DNA from 2 places in the Streptomyces sp. NPDC015127 genome. Region 1 is predicted to be linked to the other one. Evidence: riboswitches for the same ligand, from Rfam matches in the RefSeq annotation. Region 1 holds a riboswitch; the other holds the start of a gene.
What was found. A riboswitch is a leader RNA that binds a small molecule or an ion and turns the genes downstream of it on or off. The one in region 1 is predicted to bind S-adenosylmethionine.
Positions count from the first base shown of each region.

Region 2: it holds a riboswitch for S-adenosylmethionine, as region 1 does, so the genes downstream of both, thrC (threonine synthase) here and ACF08N_RS13615 (aminotransferase class V-fold PLP-dependent enzyme) in region 1, are expected to answer to the same signal.

Region 1 covers NZ_JBIBVE010000006.1:81,073-84,472, reverse strand. The annotation lists gene trpD (anthranilate phosphoribosyltransferase) at 1-989, shown strand, start outside; SAM riboswitch class IV at 1,067-1,184, shown strand; gene ACF08N_RS13615 (aminotransferase class V-fold PLP-dependent enzyme) at 1,396-2,793, shown strand; gene ACF08N_RS13610 (Lrp/AsnC family transcriptional regulator) at 3,289-3,400, opposite strand, start outside.
Region 2 covers NZ_JBIBVE010000012.1:113,873-117,272, reverse strand. The annotation lists gene ACF08N_RS24005 (MoaD/ThiS family protein) at 1-35, opposite strand, end outside; gene thrC (threonine synthase) at 32-1,336, opposite strand; SAM riboswitch class I at 1,354-1,498, opposite strand; gene ACF08N_RS23995 (glucosyl-3-phosphoglycerate synthase) at 1,614-2,555, shown strand; gene ACF08N_RS23990 (hypothetical protein) at 2,594-2,803, shown strand; gene ACF08N_RS23985 (trehalose-6-phosphate synthase) at 2,861-3,400, shown strand, end outside.

The DNA of each region.
Region 1 (3,400 bases):
ACAACCGCGACCAGAGCGCGGACGCCACCGCGTGGGCCATGGACCGCATCCTCAGCGGCGAAGCCACCGACGCGCAGATCGCCGGCTTCGCGGTGGCCCTGCGTGCCAAGGGCGAGACCGTCGAGGAGATCAGCGGTCTCGTACGGACCATGTACGAGCACGCCAACCTCATCGACGTCCCCGGCCCCAGCGTCGACATCGTCGGCACCGGCGGCGACGGCGCCAAGACGGTCAACATCTCCACCATGTCCGCGATCGTCGTCGCCGGTACGGGCGCGAAGGTCGTCAAGCACGGCAACCGGGCCGCGTCGTCGGCGAGCGGCGCCTCGGACGTCCTGGAGAAGCTCGGCGTCAACTTGGAGCTGACCCCGCAGCGCGTGGCCCAGGTCGCCGAGGAAGCCGGGATCACCTTCTGTTTCGCGGTGAAGTTCCACCCGGCGCTGCGGCATGTCGCCGCGGCCCGCAGGGAGCTCGGCATCCGCACCACCTTCAACTTCCTCGGGCCGCTCACCAACCCGGCCCGGGTCAAGGCGCAGGCCACCGGAGTCGCCGACGCCCGGATGGCGCCCATCGTCGCCGGCGTCCTCGCCGAGCGCGGCGCCTCCGCGCTCGTCTTCCGCGGCGACGACGGCCTGGACGAACTCACGACGACCGCGACGTCCCGCGTGTGGGTCGTGCGGAACGGCGCGGTGCGCGAGGAGGCGTTCGACCCCAGGGACCTCGGCATCGACCTGGTGCCCGTGGAGGCCCTGCGCGGCGCCGACGCGTCGTACAACGCGGACGTGGCACGCCGCCTGCTCGGCGGCGAGACCGGCCCGGTGCGGGACGCCGTCCTGCTCAACTCGGCGGCCGCGCTGGCCGCGCTGGAGCCGACCGACGGCACGCTGAACGAGCAGTTGGCGGCCGGCATGGCACGGGCGGCGCAGTCCATCGACTCGGGTGCGGCACGGGCGGCGCTGGAGCGCTGGGTGACGGCGAGCCATTCCTGACGCCGACGCGAGGGCGCGGTCCACTATCCGGACCGCGCCCTTGCGTCATCCGAGACGTATGGCAAGATGCTCTTCAAGGTCATGAGTGACAGCGATTACGGCCCCGGCCCGCTGTCCGGCAACCCTCCGTCCGTGGCGGGGTGCCCCGGGTGAAGACCAGGCCGCAGGCAGCGAGGTCTGTGGCAAGCGCGGACCCCCGCGACATCGTTCGAATGTCGCGTCCCTGGGGTCCTGGTCCTCAAGGGAGCTGTCTCGTGAGCAAGCGAATGCGATAGGGCGTTTCCGCCCCTTCTTCATCACACCTCCGCGCGGTGATGTCCGTGTGTCGAGGTCTTTCCCCGTACGCCGTCGTGCCGTCACGGGTTCTGTCGAAGCCAACTCGCCTTTCCTGCCGGGAGATACCGCCATGTCCGCACGCCCTGCCGCTTCCGCTCTCGCCTCCGCCGCTGTTGCCTCCGCCGACTCCGCCCCCTGCTGCGCCGAGCCGCTCCCGGTCCTCGGCCGGGACGTCACCGTCCCGCTCGTGACCGGTGGCGAAGTCACGTACGCCGCGCTCGACTACGCGGCGAGCGCGCCGGCGCTGCAGCGCGTGTGGGACGACGTCGCCGCGTACGCCCCGTACTACGGCAGCGTGCACCGGGGCGCCGGGTACCTGTCCCAGCTGTCCACCGACCTGTTCGAGAACAGCCGGGCGACCGTGCACTCCTTCCTCGACTGTCGGGACGGCGACCAGGTCGTCTTCACCCGGTCCACGACGGACTCGCTGAACCTGCTGGCCGCCGCCCTGCCCGCGGACTGCCAGGTCTTCGTCTTCGAGACCGAGCACCACGCCTCTCTGCTCCCGTGGCGCGACGCGCGGGTGACGTACCTCAACGCGCCGCGCACGCCCGGGGAAGCGGTACGGACGCTGGAGCACGCGCTCGCCGAGCGGGACCCGTACGGTCCGGCGCTTGTCTGCGTCACCGGTGCGTCCAACGTGACCGGTGAGCTGTGGCCGGTGAAGGAACTCGCGGCCGCCGCCCATGCGCACGGTGCGCGCATCGTGCTGGACGCCGCTCAGCTCGCGCCTCACCACCCCGTGTCCGTACGGGAGTTGGACGTCGACTGGGTCGCCTTCTCCGGGCACAAGCTGTACGCGCCGTTCGGCTCCGGCGTCCTCGCCGGCCGCGCGGACTGGCTCCAGGACGCGGAGCCGTACCTGGCGGGCGGCGGCGCGTCGCGGAAGGTGGCGCGGCGTACGGACGGCGGGGTCGACGTCGAATGGCACACGACGGCCGCGCGCCACGAGGCCGGTTCGCCGAACGTGATCGGCGTCTACTCGATCGCGTCCGCGTGCAAGGCGCTGACGGACGCCGGCTTCGACGCGCTGGTCGAGCGCGAGCAGCACCTGATCGCGAAGGTGCGCGAGGGGCTGGCGGAGGTGCCGGAGGTCCGCGTGCTGTCGCTCTTCGGCGACGACGCGCCGCGCGTGGGAGTCATCTCCTTCGTCGTCGACGGCTGGAACAGCTCGCACTTCGCGGCGGCGCTGTCGGCGGAGTACGGCATCGGCGTCCGCGACGGCCTGTTCTGCGCCCACCCGCTGGTGCGCACGCTGCTCGGCAGCGACCCGCAGGACGTCGGCGAGTGCGGTGCGCCGGAGGCTGAGCCGGGGGAGAAGTCGCTGAACGCGATCCGGGTGAGCTTCGGCGCGGGCACGCCGGACGAGCATGTGGAGCGTTTCGTGGAGGCGGTGCGGGAGCTGGTGCGCGAGGGCGCGAAGTGGACGTACCACACGGAGGACGGGCGCTGCGTCCCGGCGGTCTGACCCGGGGGCGCCGCGCCCCCGGGTGCCCCCTGCCGGGGGTGGTGCCGGGGGCCGGGGCCTCCGGAGTGGGGTACCCGGACTGCTTTACTCACCGCGCTTCGCGCGAGCTGCGGCGCTTTACGTCCGGGCACCCCTCTCCTCCGACCCCGACCCCCTCCGGTCGACTCGGCTGTGACAGGCCGGTGGCCGTCTCCACGACCGGTGGTCGCTGCCCTGGTCGGGCGGGTGTCCACGGACGGTCGGCGCAGGGGCCAACCCCGGGTCAGGGACGTGCAGGGGTCGTGTTCGGGACGTAAAGCGTCGTGAGATACCGCAACGCAGGTTCGTGAAAGCAGTCCCGGATACGAGCCCCGGAGGGGCCCGACGCAGCGGTCCCGGACCGGGCCCGGCCCGAGAGCCTGGTCAAGCCCCGAGCGCGCCGCGCTCCGAGAGGCGCTGCGGTCACGGGCCGGGCCAAGCCCGAGGGCGTCACCCGGTCGGTCGCCCGCGCAAGTGCTACGCGTCGAGGCCGATCGCGAACGCCGCCTCCAGGTCGTGCTGTGAGTACGTGCGGAACGCCACGTGCGTGTCCGTCGCCTCGACGCCCGGGATCTTGCTGATGCGGCCC
Region 2 (3,400 bases), on a different contig from region 1:
CGGAGGATGGTGGGGATACGGACGTTGACGCTCATGCGAGGCCAGCCTCTCGGAAAGAGTCCAGGTTGGGTCGGATGACTGCGGTCATACCCGTCGTGGGCGCCACCGCGTCGAGGGTCTTGAGGCCGTCACCCGTGTTGACGACGACCGTGGTGAGGGTCGGGTCGATGGCACCGGCCTCGATCAGCTTCTTCGCCACACCGAGGGTCGTGCCGCCGGCGGTCTCCGTGAAGATGCCCTCCGTACGGGCCAGCAGCTTGATCGCGTCCACGATCTGCTCGTCCGTGACGTCCTCGACCGCGCCGCCGGTGCGGCGGCAGATGTCCAGGACGTACGGGCCGTCCGCCGGGTTGCCGATCGCCAGGGACTTGGCGATGGTGTCGGGCTTCTGCGGCCTGACCACGTCGTGGCCCGCCTTGAAGGCGACGGACACCGGGGAGCAGCCCTCGGCCTGGGCGCCGAAGATCTTGTACGGCTTGTCCTCGACCAGGCCGAGCTTGATCAGCTCCTGCAGACCCTTGTCGATCTTGGTGAGCTGGGAGCCGGAGGCGATCGGGATGACGATCTGGTCGGGCAGCTGCCAGCCGAGCTGCTCGCAGATCTCGTACGCGAGCGTCTTGGAGCCCTCGGCGTAGTACGGCCGCAGGTTGACGTTCACGAAGCCCCAGCCCTCGCCGGCCGGGTCGCCGATGAGCTCGGAGCAGAAGCGGTTGACGTCGTCGTAGTTGCCCTCGATGCCGACCAGTTCACCGCCGTAGACCGCGGCCATGACGATCTTGCCCTGCTCCAGGTCGTGCGGGATGAACACGCAGGAGCGGAAGCCCGCGCGGGCCGCCGCGGCGCCGACCGCGCCCGCGAGGTTGCCGGTGGAGGAGCAGGACAGGGTCGTGAAGCCGAAGGCGCGGGCGGCCTCCAGGGCCTGGGCGACGACACGGTCCTTGAAGGAGTGCGTGGGGTTGCCCGAGTCGTCCTTGACGAACAGCTTGCCGGCCTCGAAGCCCAGCTCACGCGCGAGGTTGTCGGCCTTGACGAGCTTGGTCCAGCCCGGGTTCAGGTTGGGCTTGTCCGCGACGTCGGCCGGGACGGGCAGCAGCGGGGCGTAGCGCCAGATGTTCTCGGGCCCGGACTCGATCCGCTTGCGCAGGGCTTCGGGGTCGCCGCTCGGCACGTCGTACGCGACTTCGAGCGGCCCGAAACACGCCTCGCACGCGAAGATCGGGCCGAGGTCGAACCGCTCGCCGCACTCGCGGCAGGAGAGCCCGGAGGCGGGGCCCAGGTCGACGGATCCGGCGGAACCGGCGGAGTCGTTGGTGGTGGCAACAGTCTGCACAGCCATGGAGGCGAGGCCCTTTCTCCTCATCTTCCCCGCGGCGCATCTCGCCGCGAGACGGAATTGGCACCTTCCCTAGCCGTGAGCCTCGCGCGATGAGCGCAGAGATCGGCTGGAGGGTTGCCGGGGCTTCAACGGGCCGTATCCCTCTGCCCCTCTGGATGAGCGGTATTCGGTTGTCGGCGCGGCCCCCCGACATGCGAGGGTCCTGCGCGTTGTTCAAGACTGTAACCGAACCCCCGGACGCTTGAGATGGTCGTCCGATCCGCGAGATGGAGATCACGTGCTGGATGAGGTGGAGCGCTGGCTCTCCCGGCGGTCCTGGTCGGTGGCCGACCGCCCACTCGGCCGGCTGCTGGCCGCCAAGAAGAACACCACGGTCAGCGTCGTGCTCCCGGCCCTGAACGAGCAGGAGACGGTCGGGGAGATCGTCTCCGCGATACGCGGCACGCTGATGTCCGGGCCCGTTCCGCTGGTCGACGAGCTGGTGGTGATCGACTCGGCGTCGAGCGACCGCACGGCCGAGGTGGCCGCCGCGGCGGGCGCGCGGGTGGTCCACCGGGACGCCGTCCTGCCGCGCATACCGGCGGTGCCGGGCAAGGGCGAGGTGCTGTGGCGGTCACTGATGGTGACCAGTGGTGACATCGTGTGCTTCGTGGACGCCGATCTGCGCGCGTTCTCCCCGGACTTCGTCTCCGGCATCGTGGGGCCGCTGCTGACCGATCCCGAGGTGCATTTCGTCAAGGCGATGTACGACCGTCCGCTCGGTGGCGCCGCCGGTCAGGGCGGCCGGGTGACCGAACTGGTGGCGCGGCCCCTGCTGAATCTGCACTGGCCGCAACTGGCCGGTTTCGTCCAGCCGCTGGGCGGCGAGTACGCGGCCCGGCGCTCCCTGCTGGAGCAACTGCCGTTCCCGGTCGGTTACGGAGTGGAGTTGGCCCTGCTGGTGGACGCCCTCAACCTGGTGGGCCTCGACGCCCTGGCACAGGTCGACGTGGGCACGCGCAGGCACCGCCATCAGGACGGGCAGGCGCTGGGCCGGATGGCCGCGACGATCTACCGCACCGCGCAACTGCGGCTTGCGCGCGGCCATTTGGTGCGGCCGGCGCTCACCCAGTTCGAGCGCGGGCAGCACGGATTCGTCCCCAGGACCCACCCGGTGGACACCGAGGAGCGGCCGCCGATGCGCGAGATCGGTGAGTACGCGGCGCGTCGCGCGGCATAAGCCGGAACCGGCGCCCATTTTGTCTACCTTTCCTATTTATGGACCTCATGGATCTGATGGACGTCATGCACGGGATCCAGGGCACGGCGCCGGCCCTGGCCGCCGAGGTACCCCGGCACACCGGTGAGCTGGCCCGCACCGGTTCCACGGCCGAGCAGCTGTGGCTGCTCGGCGGGGTCGCGCTCAGTCTCACCGCGGCGGGCGTGATCGCCGTCGCGGCGGTCCGTGGCCGGAACCGTGACCACTGACCCGCGGCGCGGCCGTACGCACGTTTGAGGGAATGCGGGACGGGCTAGGTTCGCCACATGGTCACCGACGCTGCTCAGATCCTCGTCGCCTCCAACCGCGGCCCGGTCTCCTACTCGCTGGACGGGAGCGGCGGGCTCGACGCCCGCCGCGGCGGGGGCGGCCTCGTCTCCGGCCTCTCCGCGATCGGCTCCGACGCGCAGACGCTGTGGGTGTGCGCCGCCCTCGGCGAGGGCGACCGCGAGGCCGTGCGGCGCGGCGTGAGCGAGCCGGGCGTCCGGATGCTCGACATCGACGCGGCCGTCCACGCCGACGCGTACAACGGCATCGCGAACTCGGTGCTGTGGTTCGTGCACCACATGCTCTACCAGACCCCGCTGGAGCCGGTCTTCGGCCGGGAGTTCCGGCGGCAGTGGGACGCCTACCGGTCCTACAACCGCGCCTTCGCCGAGGCGCTGGCCGCCGACGCGGCCGAGGGCGCCGCGGTGCTCGTGCAGGACTACCACCTCGCGCTGGTGCCGGGGATGCTGCGGGAGCTGCGGCCTGACCTGCGGATCGGGCACTTCTCGCACACGCCGTGGGCGCCGGCCGACTACTTC